One region of the Brevibacillus sp. MER 51 genome, then DNA from elsewhere that is predicted to be linked to it. Evidence: riboswitches for the same ligand, from Rfam matches in the RefSeq annotation. Region 1 holds a riboswitch; the other holds the start of a gene.
What was found. Region 1 has a riboswitch for FMN ahead of ribD (bifunctional diaminohydroxyphosphoribosylaminopyrimidine deaminase/5-amino-6-(5-phosphoribosylamino)uracil reductase RibD). Riboswitches for the same ligand answer to the same signal wherever they lie in the genome.

Region 1 (11,755 bases):
TATGCCATGCGTTCTTCCGTCACCCATTGGGTCATTATGCTGGAACAGTCAAGCCAAACGGCGTTTGCTGCCTTTTCAAAGTTGGAACAATCTCTGCTCTTTACGACCTTATTCATCGCACTTATCGTGTTGGGGATTAGCATTGTGTTTTCTGTCTCATTTAGCCGATTAATGGAAAGGATCGAATCCGCTGTGCAAAAAATCGCGGGTGGCGATTTATCCGTACGAATACCAGTGACGACCTCAGATGAAATTGGCAGGCTGGCAGCGTCCTGCAATGAAATGGCACAGAGTCTGGAGACGAAGACCAATCAGCTTCTGGAAGAAAAGAAACGGCTTGATCTCGTCGTCAGTGGCATGGGGATGGGACTGATTCTCGTAGATGAATGTTTTCGTATTCGCTGGATTAATCAAACGGCGTCGGCGTGGTTTCAGAATACGGCAAATCTCCTGGGGAAAGACTGCCATCAGACGATTGGTCAGCATTTCAGCTCATGCAGTGGTTGCATGCTCCGAACACGACAAATGGTAAACCAAAATCAGACTGACCTTATTTCCTCCAGAGTCGATCAGGATGGACGTGTCCGTTCTTATCGACATCAGGTTTTCCCTCTGCATCCGGAGAAAGAATCGTCGGCTTTTCTGGAGGTCATCGAGGACATCACGGAGAAACGAGAGCTGGAAGCCGCAATCGCACAAGCAGACAAGCTCGCTGCTATTGGACTCTTGGCGTCGGGCATCGCCCATGAAATCAATAATCCATTAGGCATTCTGTCGTTGTATGGACAAGACTTGCGGGACCGTCTCGTGGAAGAGGATATTCGAGATTTACAGGACACAGGAGAGCTTACCCAATACTTGGATACGATGGACAAACAAATTAACCGCTGCAAGGAAATCACGACCCGGTTGCTGCATTTTTCGGGAAAATCACCCGTTACCGTAGAACAAGTAGATATTCATCAAGTCCTATCAGACATTCTCATTCTTTTATCCCATGAAATACGTGTCAAACAGGTAACGGTAAACCAGTCTCTGTCGGCCTCTGCTCCGTTTCTTCTCGCTACCCCTGGACAACTTCAGCAGATCTTGCTCAATCTGTTAACCAATGCACTGTACGCGACCCAGGAGCGGGGAAATATTGAGATAGCAACTGATTCTCCATCGAATGATCGGCTCCGTCTGTGGATCAAAGATGATGGATGCGGTATACCTGCAGTAGATTTGCCACATGTTTTGGAGCCTTTTTATACAACCAAGCCTCCTGGAAAAGGGACTGGTCTCGGGTTATCGGTCTGCTACGGGATTGTGACGAATTTAGGCGGAGAAATCGAGATCGAAAGTACGCCAAACATAGGCACGACTGTTACGGTCATCCTGCCGTCGGCAAAGGGGGAATGAACAAAAGATGCACACTGACACTCGGATACTCATTGTTGATGACGAAGCAGATTTCCGCCATCTATTAACCAGTCGATTAAAGAGAAAGGGATATACCACGCTGGAAGCACCTGACGGAATCAGCGCGCAGCAGCTAGTAACCAGCGAAACGATTCATGTGATTCTGCTTGATTTGAAAATGCCCGGGATGGACGGTCTCGCCTTTCTGCAATGGTGCAAGGACGCCTCTCCTGCCATTCAAATCATTGTTGTAACGGGACACGGAACCATCGAAACAGCTATCGAAGCGATGAAACGCGGTGCTTATGATTATTTGACAAAACCATACAACCTCAATGAATTGGAGGTATTGATTTCCAAGGCCATAGAAAAACAGCAGTTGACTGAGGAAAACCAACAGTTGAGAGAAGTGCTGTCGACAAATGGGAAAACGACGTTTCAAATCGTTGCGGAAAGCCCGAAGCTAAAAGAGGTCTTAGCAACTGCCAAGCGAGTAGCCAGTACGGATTTTCTCGTTCTCTTGAAAGGGGAAAGTGGGACAGGGAAGGATGTCATTGCGAGACTCATCTATGAATGTAGTGAGCGAGCAGCAGAGGCATTTGTACCGATCAATTTGGGAGCGATACCAGAAACGATGCTGGAAAGTGAACTGTTCGGACACGAAAAGGGAGCTTTTACAGGCGCAACTGCCCAGAAAAAGGGACTGGTAGAGATTGCTCACCTGGGGACGCTCTTTTTGGATGAAGTAGGGGATTTGCCTTTTCCTTTGCAGGTCAAGCTACTCCGTTTTTTGGAAACGGGTGAATTTCGCCGAATAGGGAGCCCGATTTTGCACAAAGTGGATGTTCGGATCATTGCTGCTACCAATGCCGATCTGGAGAAGAAAGTGGAAGAAGGAACGTTTCGGTCCGATCTCTATTTCCGGCTGCATGTCATGGATATAACGATTCCACCCCTCGCCCAGAGAAGAGAGGACATTTTGCCATTGTCGGCCTTCTTTTTGAATCGACTGAAGCGTAAGTATCCAGTCAAACCGCTTTCTGTGAAAGCCCAGGCCGCGCTTTTGGCCTATTCATTTCCGGGGAATGTTCGGGAGTTGGCTCATATGATCGAACGCGCTGTCGTTTTGGCAAAAGGAGAGGAGATTGAGGACAAGGATCTCTTTCCTCATGAACAGCCAGTGCATCACAATCCGTCAGATCGAAAGCTCCTTTTCTCTGCAGAATCGGGGGAGGAAGAGGCGTTTTTACTGAAACACGTAGAGCGAGAACATATTAAGCATGTGCTGGACGTTCTGCAATGGAACAAGACCAAGACAGCTGAGAAGCTGGGGATCAGCGTGCGTAATCTGTACCGAAAAATCTAAGAGTACGAGCTGCGACCGTGACATTTTGTCGCGTACTGACCATGACATTTTGGCATGGTCTTGTCTTTTTCTTGCTATTTGGAAGCGCCAAGTCGTTCGTTTTCCTGCTTCTATGGTTTGGCACGCCTCTTGCTACTCTCATGGTGTGAATGCACGATCAACATGGAGGAGTGAGACCTATGTTCAAAAAAGAGAAGACAGGCTGGAAGAAGCTGTCTATGGTTGTAGTGGCGATGCTGGTCTTTGCAGGCTGCGCTACACAGCAGACCGCTCAACCCACCTCAACAGCGAATGAGGCCAAAGATAAAACAGCGAGTGGGGCAACGGGAGCAATCAATTTAGATTCCTACACCCCGCCTAGTATGGACAAGGTGCCAGAAGGACCATTGGGAGAATCGATTAAGTATGGACATAAGTTAATGAATGAAACGAGCACAGTGATCCCTGAATACACAGGGAACAAGCTTTCCTGCTCCAGCTGTCACGGTAATGCAGGAATGGATGCGACCTCCCCGTTAACGGGTGTCACCGCAGTCTATCCCCAGTACATTCCAAGGTCTGGAAAAGTGATTACGATTGAAGATCGGATCAATGGTTGCTTTCAACGAAGCATGAACGGAAAGCCATTGCCTTACAACAGCGATGAAATGAGAGCGATGGTTGCCTATCTGACATATATCTCAACAGATGTACCAGTAGGAATTAAAGAGCGCCCGTGGATAGAGAAAAATGATATGAAGAGCGTACCTCAACCGAATGTGGCAAATGGAGAAGCCCTCTTCCAAAAATCGTGTTTACAATGCCATGCTGCTGATGGATCAGGTACAGGTCCAAACTCTGGCCCAGCACTATGGGGGGATAACTCCTTCAATATTGGTGCAGGCATGGCTCGAATTTCCAAAGCTGCTGGCTACATTCAGCGTAATATGCCTTTAGGAGAAATGGGTGGCATCAAGCAAGGCTCGTTAACCGATCAAGAAGCAGCGGACCTAGCTGCCTATATTTTGTCCAAGCCACGTCCGGACTTTGCCAAAAAGGCACAAGATTGGCCAGCTGGAGGGGTTCCAAAGGATGTGCCGTATGAAGTAGATAGCGCCAAGAAGAAGCAATAGGAACTCAATATCGAACCCCAAAAAGGGGGCTGTCCCAAAAGTTATAAAATGACGGAGGGATAGTCCTCTTTTTGATAAAATGGAAGGATCATTCACGACTATTGTCAAAAAAGGAGGCACAAAATGAGCAGAACCTTTCAAAAAGGCATTATTTTCGATATGGACAACACCTTGTTGCAATCCAGGATCGATTTTACCGAGATGAAGCGGGCCATATTTCAGCTATGGGTGGACAATGGGATCGTTTCCCCAACATTTGAATGGGAAAAGCATACCGCATCACAGCTCATTGAGATCGGGCGAAAATCGGAGCAAATGACGTCAGAGTTGGAGCAAGCGATGTGGGATGCAGTAACCGCGATCGAGAAGGAAGGGATGCATGGTGCCGTTCTGGAGCAACACGCGGTAGAAGTGCTGGAGGAGTTGAAGAACCGCTACCAGTTGTATATCCTGACCAACAACGCGTATGCTGCTGCAATGGAGGCTTTGAACGAGACGGGAATCGCCTCCTACTTCGCTGAAATCGTCGCCCGCGAGCAGATGACGACATTGAAGCCATCTCCCTCCGGCGTTCACTATATTCGCAGCCGAAAGCCAGATTGGCCTGTTTCGGCCTGGACGATGATCGGGGATTCGTGGATCGATGGCAAGGCGGCCTGTGATGGACAAGTTGCTTTTATTGCCTATCAAGGGAATGAGTTGGACATGGAGCGAAATGGTGTTGTGCCAAGAGCGTACATCAATGATTTGAAAGAACTCCTGACGTTCCTCGAAATGTGCGAGCAAGAGTAAAAGTGCACTTCTCCAATAAATGATTACAGACAATAGCGAAAAATATGCTATACTTTGCCTAACTGAATACCAGCCTTCAGGGTAGGGTGCAATTCCCGACCGGCGGTAATGACGAACGCACGTCTGAGCCCGCGACTCGCTATCGAAGCAGTTGATAGCGACTGACTTGGTGCAAATCCAAGGCCGACGGTACAGTCCGGATGGGAGAAGGTATTTGGAACGGCCTGTTTCGCTGTTTTTTTCAAAAAACGGTAGAAGCGAGGCTTCTTTCTGAACGCCCTGAGCATAATATTCATGGGCGTTTTTATTTTTCATAAAACTTCATAGCGACAATCTTCAGGGCAAGGTGAAATTCCTGACCGGCGGTAATGGCGTACGTACGTCTGAGCCCGCGACTCGCTGACCACGCTTGCAGCGACTGATCTGGTGAAAGTCCAGAGCCGACGGTACAGTCCGGATGGAAGAAGATTTTTTGCTTTCTTCATTTGTTTTTTCAAAAAACAGATGAGGTAAGGCTTCTTTCCCTATGCCCTGAAACGCTGTGAGGTTTCAAGGGCTTTTTGCGTTGTGCTTGGCTGGAATGATGGAACAGAAAGGAGTGCGGTATGGAACAGGACAGCAAGTACATGGATCTGGCGCTGGAGCTGGCACGATCGGCACGAGGCCAAACCAGTCCGAATCCCATGGTCGGAGCTGTGATTGTGAAAGATGGAACCATCGTGGGAATGGGAGCGCATCTGCGGGCAGGAGAGCCCCATGCTGAGGTGCACGCACTGCGGATGGCTGGGGAAAAAGCGCAAGGTGCGACCGTATATGTGACGCTGGAGCCTTGCAGTCACTATGGGAAAACACCGCCGTGTGCAGAAGCGTTGATCGCAGCTGATGTATGTCGTGTGGTTGTAGCTACGCTCGATCCGAATCCATTGGTGGCGGGACGAGGCATCGAGATGCTGCGGGCAGCAGGAGTAGAAGTGGCGGTGGGCGTGAGAGAAGAGGGAGCGAAGGCGCTCAATGAAGTCTTTTTCCATTACATCCAAACCAGACGTCCATTTGTGACGGTAAAGACGGCCAGTACATTGGACGGAAAAATTGCTTCGGTCACGGGACACAGTCGGTGGATTACTGGTGCAGAGGCTCGGGCAGAGGTGCATGAACTTCGCAGGCAGCATGATGCAATCCTGGTTGGAGTTGGGACGATTCTCGCTGATGACCCACTGTTGACGGCGCGCAAGGGAGAGAAGCGTTTTGGGAGCCAGCCAGTTCGCGTGATTTTGGACAGCCAATTACGTACGCCGCTGGATGCCCGTGTCGTTCAGAATACAGATGCGAAGACATGGATCTTTACGACAGATGCAGCCCCAAGGGAAAAGCAGGAGCTGCTTGCAGCAAGAGGAGTTAAGGTCATCACAATGGTAGGGCCAATTCTCGTGGAAAAGGTGCTGGATACATTGGGGGAGCTGGGAATTACCTCGTTGCTTGTGGAAGGCGGACAGGAAGTAAACGGCTCCTTTTTGCAGGCGAGAGCGATTCAGAAGGTCGTGAGTCATATCGCGCTAAAGCTGATCGGAGGAAGCGGTGCGCCCTCGCCGTTCGGTGGTCAAGGCTTTGCAACGATGGGAGAAGCAGTGCAGCTGACAAATGTCATGATCACTCCGATCGGGAAAGGCGATGTACAGATCAGCGGGTACCCACAATGGGAGGATCAGACGTAGCAGGTGAGGAGGAGAGAGCATGTTCACGGGACTGGTCGAAGAAGTGGGCGTGTTGGAATCGATTCAAGGGAACGAACAGGCGAGTCGACTGGTCATCCGCGCACAGCAGGTACTTGAAGGGGTGAAGCTCGGCGACAGTATCTCGGTCAATGGCATTTGCCTTACGGTAACTTCTTATACCAATCGTCAGTTTTGCGTCGATGTGATGCCAGAGACAATGAATAAGACGAGCTTGCGCCAATTACGCAGTGGACAGCGAGTGAATTTGGAAAGGGCGATGCGGCTGGGAGATCGATTCGGCGGGCATATCGTCTCCGGACATGTAGACGGGACCGGAATAGTTGCTTCACGAGAGGTGAATGCGAATGCAGTTGTGTTTCGGATTGAGGCCAAACCACAGCTGTTGAAGTACGTCATTGCCCGTGGATCGATTTGCATAGATGGCATCAGTCTCACCGTGGTGGACGTAAACGATAGCGGTTTTACGGTTTCGATCATTCCGCATACGCTGGCGAATACGAGTCTTGCAGACAGACGACCTGGGGACTTGGTGAATCTCGAAACGGATGTCATCGGCAAATATGTGGAGCGCTTGTTAGGTTATCAAAACCATGGCGGTACAGAAAAATCTGGCGGGCTCAGTCTAGCCTTTTTGCAGGAAAATGGCTTCGCGTGAGTAGGAGGGAGAAAGCATGTTTCATCGCATAGAAGAAGCATTGGAAGATTTGCGTCAGGGCAAGGCAGTCATCGTGGTAGATGATGAGGATCGGGAAAACGAAGGAGATTTTGTCTGCATGGCCGAAGCGGCTACGCCTGAAATGATCAACTTCATGGTCACGCATGGCAGGGGACTCGTGTGCGTGCCGGTGACAGAAGAGCACGCAACTCGCTTGCAGCTGGCTCCGATGGTGAATGCCAATACAGACAAGCAAGGAACGGCTTTTACCGTGTCTATCGATGAAGGGAGCACACACACAGGGATATCCGCTCACGAGCGCTCTCAAACGGTCTTGGCGATGCTCAATGAGCAGAAGACCGCAGAAGATTTCCGCAGACCGGGACATATTTTTCCGTTAATCGCGAAGTCTGGCGGTGTATTGCGCAGAGCGGGTCACACGGAGGCGGCAGTTGATTTGGCTCGCTTGGCGGGGGGCATTCCAGCGGGAGTCATTTGCGAAATTATGAACCAGGATGGTTCCATGGCACGTCTGCCGGAATTGGTAGAAATTGCACGCCGCTTTGAGCTCAAGCTGATTACGATTGCAGACCTGATAGCGTATCGGATGCGGACGGAATCCATGGTGAAAAAGGAAATCGAAGTGCAGCTTCCGACCGCCTACGGTGATTTTCGAATAGCGGCCTATACGAACGAGCTGGATGGCAAAGAGCATGTGGCTCTCATTAAGGGGGAGATCGGACCGGATGAGCCCATTCTCGTCCGCGTGCACTCGGAGTGCTTGACAGGCGATATTTTCGGGTCATACCGCTGCGACTGCGGTCCACAGCTGCACGCTGCATTGGAACAGATCGAAGCGAACGGACGCGGCATTTTATTGTACATGCGCCAGGAGGGCAGAGGCATTGGCTTGATTAATAAGCTCCGTGCCTACAAGCTGCAGGAGGAAGGCTTGGATACGGTTGAGGCCAATGAAAAGCTAGGATTCGCCGCTGATCTGCGAGATTACGGTATTGGTGCGCAAATTTTGCGGGATTTAGGTGTGCAACGCATGCGGCTTTTGACCAATAACCCACGAAAAATCCGTGGGCTTACTGGCTACGGTTTGACAGTAGAAGAACGGGTGCCGATTCAAATGCCGGAGCATCTGCACAATAAACAGTACCTGACAACAAAACAAGAGAAGCTGGGCCACCTGCTTCATCTGCACAGATAAGGAGAGGGAATAAGCGATGAGAACATTCGAAGGACATTTGGTTGGAACAGGTTTGCGTGTAGGGATTGTGGCAGGACGTTTTAATGAATTGATCGTAAGCAAGCTGGTCGGAGGGGCCCTTGATGCCTTGAAGCGTCATGGCGTAGAAGAGGAGCAGGTAGACGTGGCATGGGTACCGGGCGCGTTTGAAATTCCGTTGATCGCCAAAAAAATGGCGGAATCCGGTCGCTATGATGCAGTTGTTACATTGGGAGCTGTCATTCGTGGCTCCACTCCACACTTCGATTATGTCTGCAATGAGACCGCAAAAGGAGTCGCGTCCCTATCTTTATCCACTGGGGTACCCGTTATTTTTGGTGTTTTGACGACAGACAATATCGAGCAAGCCATCGAGCGAGCAGGAACCAAAGCAGGCAACAAAGGCTGGGAAGCCGCAACGGCAGCGATCGAAATGGCTAACTTATCTAAGCAGTTCGCCTAATCATTTCATATGGGTAGCGAGATAGTTCAACGGGGGCTTTGGCTCCCGTTTTCTATTTTTTTGGATAAAATCACCACGGGTAGGTCAAAGTAAGAAAGATTTTCCTGAAAAAAAGGGGGATCTAACGTGAAGCCGACTGATTGGTGGAGAGCGCAGGTAGAGGCCATACAAACAAAGCGGCGCATCAGTTCGGTACAAGCGCGGCGAAGTGAACAAATTACACCGGAAATGGTAAAACAGTGCATGCAAAACGTGGATGACCTCAGCAGCTTGTCATTGAAGATGAATGACGAAGAGGTACACGTTTTTTTTCTCGATACGCTGGTGGATGTGTCCCAGATTTATGAGAATGTCTTTCTTCCGTTGCAGCGTTCCGACGGGAAAGACCCGATGCAGGTGCTCCCTTTCTCACAGGAATGTCTTCTTGACGATATGGAGACGTTGATGAGTAACTTGCTACGCGGTCATACCATCTTGTTTTTCCTGGAAAGGGATCTCATTCTGCATGTGAACACTTTTCAGGTCGCGCATCGTTCCATTACGAAATCCGAGACGGAGGCGACCGTCCTTGGACCGCAAGATTCCTTTGTTGAAATGCTGGAGATCAATTTGTCCTTGCTTCGGAGAAGACTGGCTACGCCTCATCTGAAAGTATCGAGCTACTCGATTGGCACCGAGGCGCACAACAAGGTAGCTGTGATTTATCTGGACAACATCGCGAGCGCAGAAAATGTGGAGCGCGTGAAAAAACGGCTCGACAATGTCATTTACCCTGGATTTGTCGGGATGCCTGTCTTAAAGCAAATGCTGGAGGATAAGCCGTACTCTCCGTTCCCGCAATTTGGCTTGACGGGTCGGCCTGACAATGCAACAGCAGCCTTATTGGACGGCAGGATCGTGATCATGCTGAATGGCAGTCCGGATGCTGCTATCTGTCCGACTTCCTTTCTGGAGATGTTTAGCAGCCCCGAAGACTTTTACAATCGATGGTCAACGGCGAGCTTGCTGCGGATGATTCGCTTTTTCGGTTTATTTATCACCATCATGCTTACCTCCAGCTATGTCTCTGTCTTGACGTATCATCCGGAAATGCTTCCACCCGCTTTGCTGACGATTTTGTCTGAATCGCGCAGTCGGGTGCCTTTTCCGCCGGTGATCGAGGTGCTCATTATTGAGCTCGTCATCGAGATTTTGAGAGAAGCAGGGATACGCATGCCGACTAAAATCGGTCAAACAATCGGTATCGTTGGCGGTATCGTGATCGGGACAGCCTCCGTACAAGCAGGGTTAGCCAGTAATATCCTGATCGTCCTTGTTTCTGTATCAGCGCTGCTTTCTTTTGTGCCACCCAATTTTTTAATGAGTAATGCGATTCGGCTCGTTCGCTATGGTTTTATCTTGATGGCAGGCGTATTGGGCATGTACGGCCAGATGCTGGCACTGTCGTTTTTATTCGCGCATTTGCTCAATCTGACTTCGCTCGGGACTCCGTACATGACCCCGGGAGTTCCGCGTCAATGGACCGATTTGATGAATAGTCTCGTACGTGCGCCATTGAGGTTTATCGTCAATCGAAACCGCATGTCCCGGGCAAAGCAAAAGCATGTCCGGCCAGTTGGGGAGGACTAGGGAGATGGATAGAGGGAGAATTCACAGCCTGAATCCGATCCTGGTAATCGGATTGATTATGAATACGATGGTGGGGGTCAATTTACTTGGACTGGCTCATTCTGCCAGCAAACTAGGCTACAATCTGTGGTGGTCTCCGATTTTGTTGGGATGCATCGTCAGCTTAACGTTAATTCCGATGATGGCCTTGTGCCGTCGCTATCCAGAGGATAATCTGTTTCGGATTCACGAAAAGCTGTTGGGAAAATGGCTGGGACGCTGTTTCAATATCTTGATTATCGTCTACGCCATTCTGAATGTATCTACCGCCAATGAAGGATATGTCAGGCTGGTGCAAACCTCCATGCTGAGCAATCAGACAGCCACATTGCCGTTGCTCGGATTGACTTTGACGATGGTCTACATTACAAATGGCGGCATCAAATTAATCGCGCGTTTTTGCCTGCTAACCTTCTTTTTTACCGGCTGGATGGTTTTTCTTTTGCAGTACGGATTTCAAAAGGGAGGATTCACACATATTTTTCCTCTATTTAATACAGATTGGCGCAGTATAGCCGAAACCGTGCACAATTCTTACGCGAGTATGCTTGGGTATGAATTGGTCCTGTTTTTCTACCCGTATATCCAAGAGAAGAACAAGGCACACAAGCATGTGCTGATTGGGGTATGGATCGTGGTTTTGTTGTATGTCATGGTCTTGCTCACAAGCATAGCTTATTTTTCCAAATGGCAAATGGAAAATCTTATATATCCCATATTGAATTTGTTTAAGGCTGTAGAGTTGTCTTTTTTGGAGCGGATCGAAAATCTCGGGATTGGTCTCTGGGTTTTCCTCATTCTCAGCACGAGTACGGGATATTTGTGGGTTGCGCGTACAGGGCTTGAAGAAATGGCAGAAAAGACTCGGCTGTGGCATCTGCTTTTACCGACCATCATTTCGTTTTTATTCATTGTGGGGCCATTATCTGTAGAAAAACAACGCTACATTTATGACAAGGTGACTGTTTACATAGCCTATGGATTGATCTTATGGCCTATTTTTTTGTTATTGCTTCATTCCTTGAAGTTCGGTAGAGGAGAGCGGGTATCATGAAGAGGGCAAGCTGGTTCATTGTTACGGTTATCCTCCTGCTCAGCCTTTGCGGGTGCGGACGCGAACTCGAACGGCCAGCACTGGAAGACATGGCCATGATTGGGGTTATGGGCTTCGATTATGTAGATCGTGAAAAGATAGATGTCACCGTATCTGTACCGGTTCCCTCCAAAAATAAGGAATCCACGCAGGTGTACTCGACTTTTGCTTCGATGACGAGCGAGGCGATGCTGAATCTCGCGACAAAAGCGGAAAGGACCATGTCTCTCTCTCAATT
Region 2 (11,755 bases), on a different contig from region 1:
ACTTCTGCATCCCGCAAATACGGAAAGTGGAAGTCCCTGATTGCACCACAGGAAGAACAGATCGCGTGATAATGATCTTCTTCCACATTGGCATCAAATCGGCTGGACGCATCCCCGTAAGTGAGCTCTGTAACCAATCCAGCATCTTTAAAGACTCGTAGATTGTTATAAATCGTTGCAACGCTCATATTCGGGAATTTGCCTTCAAGGGCTTTATATATTTCGTCAGCCGTCGGGTGAGTCATCGTTTCCAGCAAATAGGTCAAAATTGCATGGCGCTGAGGTGTCATGCGAACCCCGGTATTCTTCAGGATTTCAACAGCTTTTTCCACACGTTGTACCATCTTGTTACACCCCACAGTCTTTCGCAAGACAAAAGAACAAGCTTCTCTAATGTCATTGATTAGAATTACTATAAATAAGTGTACGTCTAGTCGGCGAAAACTGTCAATATCCATTCAGCCGATTTGAACAGAAAGAAGTGGAAAATCAAGTTTATCCCTTTGCTTTTGCTGGCTTTTTAGTTGCAGGTTTTTTGGCCTTTTTGGCTTCCGCCTGTGCAAACTTACACATGGATTGAAGGGTACAGCTGCCGCATTGCGGATTGCGCGATGAACACACACGTCTGCCGTGCCAGATTAGCCAATGATGCGCATCCGTCCACTTCTCTTTTGGAATGCGCTTCATGAGCTGACGCTCCACTTCATCCACATTGTCGCTATTCGCAAGACCTAACCGGTTTCCTACGCGGAATACATGCGTATCCACCGCGATCGCAGGAATCCCGAATGCATTGGACAAAACGACATTTGCAGTCTTTCTCCCTACTCCTGGCAATGCTTCGAGCTCGGCGTGCGTTTGTGGAACTTCGCTATTGTATTTTTCGTACAAGATTCTACAGGTCTCTAAAATGTTTTTACTCTTATTCTTATACAACCCGAGCCCTTTTATATGCTCTTCCATTTCTTCCTGTGTCAAATGAAGGTAATGCTCCGGCTGGTTTAGCTGCTGGAACATGGGTGCGGTAATCTCATTCACCCGTTTATCTGTACATTGGGCCGAAAGAATGGTCGCAATGAGAAGTTCAAACGGGGTTGTATAATTCAATTCACAGTGCGCATCCGGATAAAGCTGCTGCAAATTATCCAAAATGTCGGCAACAGGTACTTTGCGTTGTGCCATAAATATATCCCCCTTTTCCCTACATTATACCGCCTTGGTCAACACAGTGATCGATAGCACCACAGACTACAACTGTTGTACAATGAGTCTGGAAGTATTTAACGGGAGGAGGTTTTCCATGAAAGTATTCCTGACTGGTGCCACAGGTTTTGTTGGACGGGGTATACTCGAGCGCTTGCAGGCAGAAGGATATGAGACGGTTTGCCTCACCAGAGCTGGTTCAACAGGTAAGCTTCCCTACAACGAAACCGCCACTCCACATATAACGGAAGCGACTGGCGATCTATTTGATAAAGAATCATTGATGAGAGGGATGCAAGGCTGCGATGCTGTCATCCACCTCGTCGGAATTATTCGCGAACAACCGGGGAAAGGCATTCGCTTTTCTCGTATTCATGTAGAGGGTACAAAAAATGTACTGGAGGCCGCCAAGCAAGCTGGAATCAAGCGCTTTGTCCATATGAGTGCTCTTGGCGCACGCGAAAACGCCACGAGCGCCTATCACCGAACCAAATATGAAGCGGAGCAGCTTGTGCAAACAAGCGGTATTCCGTACGTCATTTTCCGTCCATCTGTCATTTTTGGTCCTGGGGATGAATTCGTGAACATGCTCGCCGATCTGGTCCGGTTACCTGTCACACCGGTCATTGGCGATGGCTCCTACCCTTTACAGCCAGTCGCTCGCAAGACAGTGGCCGATGTATTCGTCCAAGCCTTAAACAGACCCGAATCAACCAATCAAATTTACGAAACAGGTGGGCCCGAACCACTCTCCTACGGACAAATTCTGGATACGATTGGCGAGGCTATTGGAAAGCGCAAGGTCAATAAAATTCACATCCCCCTTGCTTTCATGAAGCCTATGGTAAATATGATGGAGAGATTTCCATTCTTCCCGATCACCAACACGCAGCTCACTATGCTGCTAGAAGGAAACGCATGTAAGGACGGAAAGCTTCTCTACGATACTTTTCACACAGAGAAAATCGACTTTCTTCCGGGAATCTCCACTTACCTGCGTGCCTAATAAAAAGCGGAAGCCCCCTGCTTAATCCCAGGGGGCTTTTGCCTATTCATGCAACGTTTTCTCTTCTGCACCTGTCTCTTTATTAATATGACGAGCCACTACGAACAGGTAATCAGACAGTCGGTTGAGGTATTTGACCACGGAAGGGTTTACCTGCTCCTGCTGTGCCACATGAACTGCTTTGCGCTCTGCACGTCTGACGACCGTACGCGAAACATGGAAGGCAGCCGCTGCTGGATGTCCGCCAGGCAAAATAAAATTGGTGAGCGGAGGCAACTTTGCATCTAGCATATCAATTTGCTCTTCCAGAAAAGTAACATCCTCTTCTGCAATTGGCCAACCTACCTTCTTGCCTTCTGGCGTCGCCAGCTCAGCTCCTACATGGAACAGCTTTGTCTGAATGACATGGAAAACATCCTGCAATTCCTTCCATTCTTCTGTTGCAGGCAACAGAGCCAGTGCCAATCCGATCTGCGAGTTGGCTTCATCGCACGTACCGTACGCCTCAACACGATCGGCAAACTTAGGCACGCGGACACCTGCAACCAGTGACGTCTCACCTTTATCCCCCGACTTTGTATAAATCTTCATTCCGTATCCCCTCCACAGGTTCCGTTTACAAAGCTTCTGCGACCAGAATCAATTCTGAGCTATTTGCGTCAAAAGGTGTCTTTGCAAAAGAACCGTATCGTTGTGTGACCTTCAAGCCGTTTAAACGAAGCAGGTGATGGAGCTCCGCAGGGAATATGTAGCGGAGAGTAAATCGACCTTTCACCCGTTCCGTCACAACTCCCTGTGCATCCGTACGCTCGTATATGCGTGTCACTTCGGATAGTTGCTGAAAATGGTCATAACGGGTGTAATCCCACATCGCAACCTCTTCTCCTGACGGGAGTGGGTAAGTGCCACGCAAGGACATTTTTTCATTTTCCTCGTAAAAATGATGAATCTTGGGCACAAACACGTTCATGATGAACTTCCCGCCTGGAGCCAGATGCTTGCGAATGCAGGTCAATGCCTTCATTTGCTCTTGAACATGCAACAGATGCAAAAACGACCGAAAAGGAATCATAATCAGCGAAAATGACTCTTGCAGATCAAAGGCGCGCATATCCCCTTGCAATAGCCTCAAGCCGGATGTCACACCTTGTTCCTCTGCTTTTGCCTGAGCCCTCGCCAGCATATCCTGGGAAAGGTCAATTCCGGTAACGTCGATGCCAGCCTGCGCCATCGGAATGCTGATTCTTCCGGTGCCGCAAGCAAGATCCAGCACTTTTCCGCCTGCTTGCTTGGCTTGCTCCAGATAGAAGTCAACATCACCCGCGACACCGCGCTGCGTGAGATCATAGTAGTCAGCCCATTGATACATATTGCTCATACGGCCCTCCTATGCTTGCATTTCTTCTGATTGAAGGTAGGCCATCACGAGCTTCGCTGTGTTGTCGAGCGCTTCTTTATGTGTACGTTCATGAGAGTGGGATGCATCTACTCCCGGTCCGATCAAACCATGGACAACGTCATATCCTGCTCTCAGCGCAGCACTTGCGTCGGAACCATAGTAGGGATAAATGTCCACTTGGTAGTTCAGACCGTTCGCTTGTGCGAGCTTGGTCAGATGGCTGCGCAATCCGTAGTGGTAAGGTCCAGTGGAATCCTTCGCACAAATGGACACGCAATACTCATCTGTCGTCTGTCCGTCCCCAATCGCGCCCATATCGACAGCCAGGTACTCCACCACGTTATCAGGGATGCTGGAATTGCCGCCATAGCCGATCTCTTCATTATTGCTGATAAAAAAGTGCGTGGTGTAAGGCAGCTTCACGCCGGATTCACTCAGCTCCTTCAGAACCCCCAAGAGCACAGCTACGCTTGCTTTATCATCAATGTGGCGGGACTTGATAAAGCCGCTATCCGTTACCGTCACCCGCGGATCAAAGGAGACGAAATCTCCGACGGAAATCCCAAGCGCAAGGACTTGCTCCTTGTTTGTGACTTTTTCATCCAGTCGGACTTCCATGTTCGCCTCATTGCGCTCAGCTTTCCCCGCTTCTGAGCTGTATACATGCACGGAAGCTTTGGTGGACAAAATGGTACCGGTTACAAGACGACCGCTACTAGTCTCTACAACGCAGTGCTCTCCTTCAATCGCATTGAATGCAAAGCCGCCGATCAAAGTCAGCTTCAAGCGCCCGTTGCTCTTTATTTCTTTTACCATCGCGCCCAGTGTATCGACGTGAGCGGTCAAGAGTCTTGCCTTTTCGTTATGGGCCCCCGCTACTGTTGCAACGATTGCCCCTTTGTTAGTCCGTTTATAGGAAACGCCAAGCTTTTCTAATTCTTGTGCAACCCAGGCCATTACTTTTTCCGTATTGCCGGATGGACTTGGGATGTTCGCCAATTGGCAAAAGCTTTGTACAACATATTCCGTGGATACACTCATCTGTTTTCCTCCATTCGCCCATTGCGAAATAAACGTTAGGATTGAAGCTCTTCCTTAATAAATTGAAGCACTTCCTGCACATGTCCTTTGACTTTTACTTTTGGCCATACTTTTGCGATGTTGCCTTCTTTGTCGATGACGAACGTCGTGCGTTCAATGCCCATGTACTCTCGTCCGTACATTTTTTTCAACACCCACACGCCATAAGCCTCTGCCACTTGGTGATCTGGATCTGCCAGAAGCGGAAAAGGCAATTCGTGCTTCGCGATAAATTTATCATGCGATTTCACAGAATCCGGACTGATTCCGAGAACAACTGTATTCAGCTCGGCAAAACCTGAATGGAAGTCACGGAAGTCGCATGCTTCTGTGGTACATGTTGGCGTTTGGTCCTTCGGATAAAAATAAAGCACTACATTTTGACCATGAAATTGGGAAAGTGAGAGGGTCTGATTATTGCTCGCCTGCAAAGTAAATGCAGGTGCAGCTTGTCCTACTGCCGTCAAACTTTTCCCTCCTCTCGATAATATCCTGTTTTCGCTGGTCCCATTTTACCACAATCTAGTAGTCACTTCATCCGCATACAAGTTGCGCTTTGATTCAGAAAAGGATAGAATTAAAAAAAATAAAATTTTGCCTAGTCAGTTGGATGGTGAATTCGCATGAAAGAGTTTTTTGAAGTAACAGATCCAGAAGCGCTAAAATCGCTTGCTATAGCGGAACGGGTTAAAATTTTGGAACTCTTTGAAGATTTGGAGCCCAGAACGGCCAAACAAATCGCTACAGAACTAGGCGAAAATGCAGCACGGCTACATTACCATGTGAAAGAGCTCGTGCGTGTTGGACTGCTCGAGCAAGTGGATACCCGGGTAAAAGGCTCCATTGTGGAGAAATATTATGAGCCTGTTGCCAAGGTCATTCAGGTCAAGCTTCAATTGATGATTGAAGAAAACGCTCAACAATTAAGTGATGTCATGTTTACTCCGTTTCGTACTACGGAAAAGGACCTCATGCGAACGCTCAATCGCTTCGTCGCAAGCGACCAGGATGTTCGGAAGGAATACAAAAATACGTTCGCTTTTAATTTGACTGAATTTTATTTGAGTCAAGAAGAACGTAATCAATTTGTGGAAGACATCTCTGAGCTGTTGCAAAAGTACAAAGGGTTCAAAAAGGAATCTGGCCGTCGAAAATTCAAGTTTTTCGACATCTTGTTCCCATTGACTCCGGCTGATCCAACAGATGATTCAGATGATCCTTTTGATGATTCGGATGAGTAAGTCACCAAGAAAACCATCAGATACGATGGTTTTCTTTCATTTTCTAATCAAAGGAGGACTCCAATGCGGACGATCTTGTTTGATTTCGACGGCACAGTTGCCGACACCCTCCCCTTGATCTTCACCGCTTTTCGCTCCACCTTTCAGCAGTTTTTACAAGAGCATTATACGGACGAGCAGATTGTAGCTCTCTTTGGCCCCACAGAGACAGGCATTTTGCAAAGCAAGCTTCCCCCACATGCGCATGACAACGCCTTCGCACATTTTTATCGTGTATACACAGATGAACACTCCCGCGTACAAAATCCGGAAAATATCCGAATTATGCTCGACGAACTTCACGCAGCCGATATCCAAATGGGAATCGTAACAGGAAAAGGACGAAAAAGCGCTGACATCTCCCTTCGAGAATGGGGATTAGATTCGTATTTTTCCGTCGTGATTACAGGTGATGAGGTCACACATCCAAAGCCTCATCCAGAAGGTATTTTTACTGCTATGAAACAGCTAGGCGCAACTCCTGCGGAAACCATTTTCGTAGGTGACAGTGATGCTGATGTGTTGGCTGGTCGTGCCGCTGGTTTGCGGACAGTCGGTGTGGATTGGCTTTTGGTTACACAAAAGTCGGGAAAATTCGATCCCGAGCCTGACTACCACTTTACGGATGTGCCAGCTTTTACCGATTGGATTCTCGGACGCTAGTTGAAAAAAGGGTGTGCCCCTGCCGCAAAAGCGTGGACACACCCTTTTTTGATTAATACGCCCGTCCGAACCAGACACTATGCTGTGACTCTTTGCCGCAGCAAAGGCAGACTTTCTTTTGTACAGGAGGCTCAAACGGGATGTTGCGAGAGGTGAACTTGGTTTCTTCCTTGATCTTCGATTCACAAGCATCATCCCCACACCAGCCAGCTAACACCCATCCGCTCGTTTTGTTTTCGCTCTCGTTTTTAGCAATATGAGCGGATAGCTGCTCCAGTGTGTCGATCCCCAGATGTGAGTTTTCATCACGGAATGCTAGTGCTTTTTGGAACATATTTTGCTGAATCTCTTCCAACAGTTGAACAACGGTCTGCGCGATACCTTCAAGTGAGACCGTCACCTTCTCCCCTGTATCGCGTCGAGCCAAAATCACTTGACCATTTTCCACGTCACGTGGGCCGAGCTCCAGACGCAGAGGAACCCCGCGCATTTCCCACTCATTGAACTTCCAGCCTGGTGTTTCTTCGCGAAGATCAGCACGGACACGCACTCCTGCGGCCTTGATTTCGTCAAAGAGCGGATCAAACGCCTCCATGACTTTCTCGCGCAGCTTCATCGGACCGACCGGGATCATAATCACCTGTGTCGGAGCCATGCGAGGCGGCAACACGAGACCGCGGTCATCGCCATGCACCATGATCATTGAACCAATCAGTCTCGTAGAGGTGCCCCATGATGTGGTGTGAACGTACTTGAACTGATTGTCGCGATCCAAAAACTTGATTTCAAAGCCGCGCGCAAATTTATCACCCAAATAGTGCGAGGTGCCCGCCTGCACTGCTTTGCCATCCTTCATCATCGCTTCAATGGAATACGTGTCAACAGCACCCGCAAAGCGTTCACTTGGTGTTTTTTGTCCCTTCCAAACCGGAATGGCCAGCTCCTGCTCAACGACCTCTCGGTAAATCTCCAGCATTTGCATCGTTTCCTGACGAGCTTCCTCCTCTGTCGCATGTGCCGTGTGGCCTTCTTGCCAGAGAAATTCCGATGTCCGCAAGAACGGCATTGTCCGCTTCTCCCAGCGAAACACGTTTGCCCACTGATTGATTAATACAGGCAGGTCCCGATAGCTCTGAATCCATTGGCTGTACATATGCCCGATGATCGTCTCGGAGGTTGGACGTAGTGCGAGCTTTTCCTCTAGCCGCTCGCCCCCAGCCTCTGTTACCCAAGGCAGCTCTGGATTGAAGCCGTCGATATGCTCTTTTTCTTTTTGAAAGAAGGACTCGGGGATCAGCATCGGGAAATAGGCATTGCGATGCCCTGTCTCCTTGAAGCGCTTATTCATCGCCTCTTGAATTCGCTCCCATAGCTCAAAGCCATCCGGCTTGAAAACGATGCAGCCGCGCACCGGTGTGTAGTCCATCAAATCAGCCTTTTTGATGGCATCGATGTACCAACGCGAAAAATCCTCCGATTGCGGTGTAATTTCTTTTACAAACGCTTTGTCCTCTTTCATCCGTCTACGCTCCTTTTTGTTCTTACGTAAAATGCAAAAAATCCCCCATCCCAAAAAGGGACGGAGGATTAACTTCCGCGGTACCACCCTGATTGACCATAGCAATACGCCATAGTCCTCTCGATAACCCGATAACGGTGGGCATCCGGCTAAGCTCTTCACCAGCGGCTTCAGGATGGGATGCAGTTATCCATTACGTATCAGCCTTCCAGACTAGGGCCGACTCTCTGTTACGAGGGTATAGCTGCGGGTCCTTTCATAGCCTTTTGAAACTTTCTATTAAGTTAACATATTAGCGAGTCATGTCGTGGTTGTCAATTGTTGGTACGTGCAGCGATTCTGGAGCCGAGCTTCACGTAGATCGGATATGCGACCACTGAAATCATAACACCTTTGAAGAGATTGAACGGCACGATTCCGTACAGAACCAATGACCAGATGCTTGTCGCGTTGAACATAGTCAAGAGCTGTTCAATCGGCATTTGATAAAGCACAGCGTACGCAGGCAACAGCACATATGCATTTGCCACAGCCATGACGATCGTCATCAAAACCGTCCCCAGAGCGAGACCAGTCAGGAAGCCTTTTTTGCCTTGGCCCAGACGCTGCATGTAGACAGCCGCAAAAATAAAGCTTGATCCTGCTACGACGTTTGCGAGTTCACCGATCAAAAGGCCATCTGTATTTTTGAAGAGCATGTGCAGTGTATTCTTCAGTACCTCGATAATAATGCCAGCTACAGGTCCGTACATGAGTCCCCCGATCAATGCCGGGAGTGTGCTGAAGTCGAGCTTCAAAAAGCTTGGCATCAGTGGTACGGGAACCTCGAGATACTGCAGAATAAATGCAACGGCCGCCAGCATGGGAATCGTCACCAGCTTTTGGGTTGCACGTGTGCGCGAAGAATGCAGCGCTGTTTCTTTCATGTTTACCATCTCCTCATTTTTCTACTCCTTCTTGAGGAATGGCAACAGTCGTTGTATGCTCACACGTCTTGTTACACAAACAGAATAAACCCTGTGGCTATGTTCCACAGGGCATTTGCAAGCGTATGACAAAACCATGCGCAAATAAAAGGTACAAGAAACAAGAGGGCTGCCTCTACGTTCTCATCCCGTTTGCACAGGTAAACAAGCACGTGTGATAAACGTACTGTCGTCATCCTTCTCCCATCCAGACTGTACTGTCGGCTCTGGAATCACACCAGATCCTGCACTCCGTCGCAACTTTACGCTCGGGAGGCTCGCGGGCTTAACATGCGTAAAGCATGATCACCGCCGGTCGGGAATTTCACCCTGCCCCGAAGGAATGTGTAGTTGTATACAGCATATTATACTGCTGTTTTTTGATTTGACAATAGAGGAAACTGCCAAAGCGACACTTCTTATTTATTTTTCCGATGTGTTTAGTGCGAATAGCGAATAAAAAAGACACTTGCTAACTAGAGAGCACATTATGCTATCATTCGCTTGCACAATAGAATCGGCTCCTCAAGGGTGGTCGCGCGGCTCATCCCCATAGAAAGGGGGGAGATCGGCTTGGTTGTTACCTTGACCAAAAAGAAATAGACCGCCCTTGAGTTGACAGCTCTGCGGTCTATTTCGCAACATAGTATTGAGCCGCACCCCTTTGCGGGAAGCGCCTATTGTACCGACCGTTCCGGTTGCAGCCGGGATGGTCTTTTTTTACCTCACAACGACTTCGGATTATAAATCATCAAGAACCCGCTCCCCGATACTTCGTGACTCCCCAGTTCCAGACCAACAGCCCAATCCCGAAGAAAATAACAGCCACTACCGGCGTCATTGCCGCATATGTGTACCAAACTTCCTTGCGCAAAAAGTAAGCCGCCGGATAAACACCTACGAAAGCAAACGGCAGCACGTAGGTGAGCACAAAGCGAATAGCCTTGTTGTACACGTCTACCGGATAGCGCCCGTACTGCTGGATGTTGTATATCATCGGGGCAATCCCTGTCCGCGAGTCGGAAAAGAAGCTAACAGCAGCAATCGCGGTATACACGCCACCGTAAATCAGTGCCCCGCTGATCGAGAGCCCGATAAAGATGAACACGTCGTACCAGTAAAACGACAAATCGAGTTGAATGGCAGCATACCCCATGATGATGATCCCGGTTATGACGCCAAAAATGCGGTCTGGCGCAATCGACTCGAGGCACACCTGCGCCAGATTGTGGATCGGTCTCGTCAGGATGCGATCCATCTCGCCCCGGATGATGTACCGTTCGTTGAAGTCCCAAAAACCGAAGAACATCGAGAATAATGCGTATGGTACCAAAAAGAACCCATAGATAAAGATAATCTCGTCACGCGTCCAATCCCCCATCAGCGGAACATGGGTGAACACAACAACAATAAAGACAAGATTGATCAACTCAGAAACCAGATTGGACACAAAATCCCCGAGAAAATCTGTTCGGTAGGCAAGTCTCGTCTTGAAGTACTGGCTCAGGTAGTCGGCAAAAATACTAAAAATATGTCTCATGTCTTGCATGCTCTACCCTCCTTGCACAACCAGCTTGTTGCGGGCAAGACGCCACATCACCAAGATGGGAACCAGTATGACAAACATCCAAATCACCTGAAAACCGATCAATTCCCAAGAGCGTTCCGTTGAAATCGCACCTGTGAAGATCAAGCTCGGATAGTAGTTGACCGCCTGAAATGGAAGATACCCCATTACCGTTTGCGCCCAACCGGGGAAAAAGCTGATCGGCAGCACGAGACCAGACAACAGATCCACCACGACCCGCTTGGCTCGCATCATGCCATCGTTTCGGAACAGGAAGAAAGTAAGCAAGCCTGTCACCAGATTGATTTGTGTATTGATCAAAAACGCACACATCAAGCTGATCAAATACAGTCCCCACCCAGTTGCTGTCGCAGGGAAGCTGAACGGAATGATCAGACTGATAAGGAAAATACCTGGACCCGCGAAAAAAAGAAAACGAAAGATCCCTTCCCCAAAAGCCTGCGCCGTTTTCACGGACAAGTAATTATAAGGGCGTATCATTTCAATTGCGACCTTCCCTTCTCGGACGTCCTGGGCTATTTCCGTATCGATGTTGTTAAAATAAAACGCCCGCGACATCCAAGCAATCGCAACGTAGGAAGTCATCTGTTCCACCGTAAGCCCGCCCAGCTGCTGCTGACCTCCGTAGATCGCTCCCCATAAAAAGTAGTACGCACCGATGTTGATCGCGTAGATAATGATCCCGCTGTAATAGTTGACACGATAGGCAAGCATCGTCAAAAACCTCATGCGGATGAGTTCCATATAAAGCTTACGCATGGCTTCTTACCTCTTGGTCTGAGGAATAAATGTTGCGAACGATATCCTCTGTGCTCGTCTCCTCGATTTTCACATCGCTGACTTCAAAGGAGGACATGACCGTCGACAACACAAAGGGCAACATTTCTTGACTTCGCGCTACTTTTACACTGAGGGTAAAGTCATTGATTTGCTCGATCTCACAAGGCATCTCGCCCAATGTCTGACGAAGAGCTGCTGCTGAAGTGCGCTTTTTCATTTGGAAGGACACTTCTGTGCCATTGCCCCATTTTTCCTTGAGGTCATTCAGTAAA

Region 2: linked by a shared signal. The riboswitch ahead of M3630_RS27745 (ECF transporter S component) and the one ahead of ribD (bifunctional diaminohydroxyphosphoribosylaminopyrimidine deaminase/5-amino-6-(5-phosphoribosylamino)uracil reductase RibD) in region 1 are both predicted to bind FMN.

The regions. Positions count from the first base shown of each region.
Region 1 is NZ_JAMAUS010000008.1:289,913-301,667, forward strand. It holds gene M3630_RS19135 (ATP-binding protein) at 1-1,401, shown strand, start outside; gene M3630_RS19140 (sigma-54-dependent transcriptional regulator) at 1,409-2,767, shown strand; gene M3630_RS19145 (c-type cytochrome) at 2,947-3,879, shown strand; gene M3630_RS19150 (HAD family hydrolase) at 4,003-4,671, shown strand; FMN riboswitch at 4,740-4,887, shown strand; FMN riboswitch at 5,000-5,144, shown strand; gene ribD (bifunctional diaminohydroxyphosphoribosylaminopyrimidine deaminase/5-amino-6-(5-phosphoribosylamino)uracil reductase RibD) at 5,277-6,383, shown strand; gene M3630_RS19160 (riboflavin synthase) at 6,403-7,059, shown strand; gene M3630_RS19165 (bifunctional 3,4-dihydroxy-2-butanone-4-phosphate synthase/GTP cyclohydrolase II) at 7,076-8,275, shown strand; gene ribH (6,7-dimethyl-8-ribityllumazine synthase) at 8,292-8,756, shown strand; gene M3630_RS19175 (spore germination protein) at 8,883-10,385, shown strand; gene M3630_RS19180 (GerAB/ArcD/ProY family transporter) at 10,390-11,478, shown strand; gene M3630_RS19185 (Ger(x)C family spore germination protein) at 11,475-11,755, shown strand, end outside.
Region 2 is NZ_JAMAUS010000022.1:3,833-15,587, forward strand. It holds gene perR (peroxide-responsive transcriptional repressor PerR) at 1-344, opposite strand, end outside; gene nth (endonuclease III) at 496-1,182, opposite strand; gene M3630_RS27705 (complex I NDUFA9 subunit family protein) at 1,301-2,209, shown strand; gene M3630_RS27710 (cob(I)yrinic acid a,c-diamide adenosyltransferase) at 2,252-2,800, opposite strand; gene M3630_RS27715 (class I SAM-dependent methyltransferase) at 2,826-3,587, opposite strand; gene M3630_RS27720 (M42 family metallopeptidase) at 3,597-4,649, opposite strand; gene bcp (thioredoxin-dependent thiol peroxidase) at 4,685-5,155, opposite strand; gene M3630_RS27730 (winged helix-turn-helix domain-containing protein) at 5,312-5,929, shown strand; gene M3630_RS27735 (HAD family hydrolase) at 5,993-6,631, shown strand; gene proS (proline--tRNA ligase) at 6,684-8,150, opposite strand; gene M3630_RS27745 (ECF transporter S component) at 8,465-9,076, opposite strand; FMN riboswitch at 9,308-9,462, opposite strand; gene M3630_RS27750 (ABC transporter permease) at 9,867-10,664, opposite strand; gene M3630_RS27755 (ABC transporter permease) at 10,668-11,462, opposite strand; gene M3630_RS27760 (ABC transporter ATP-binding protein) at 11,455-11,755, opposite strand, start outside.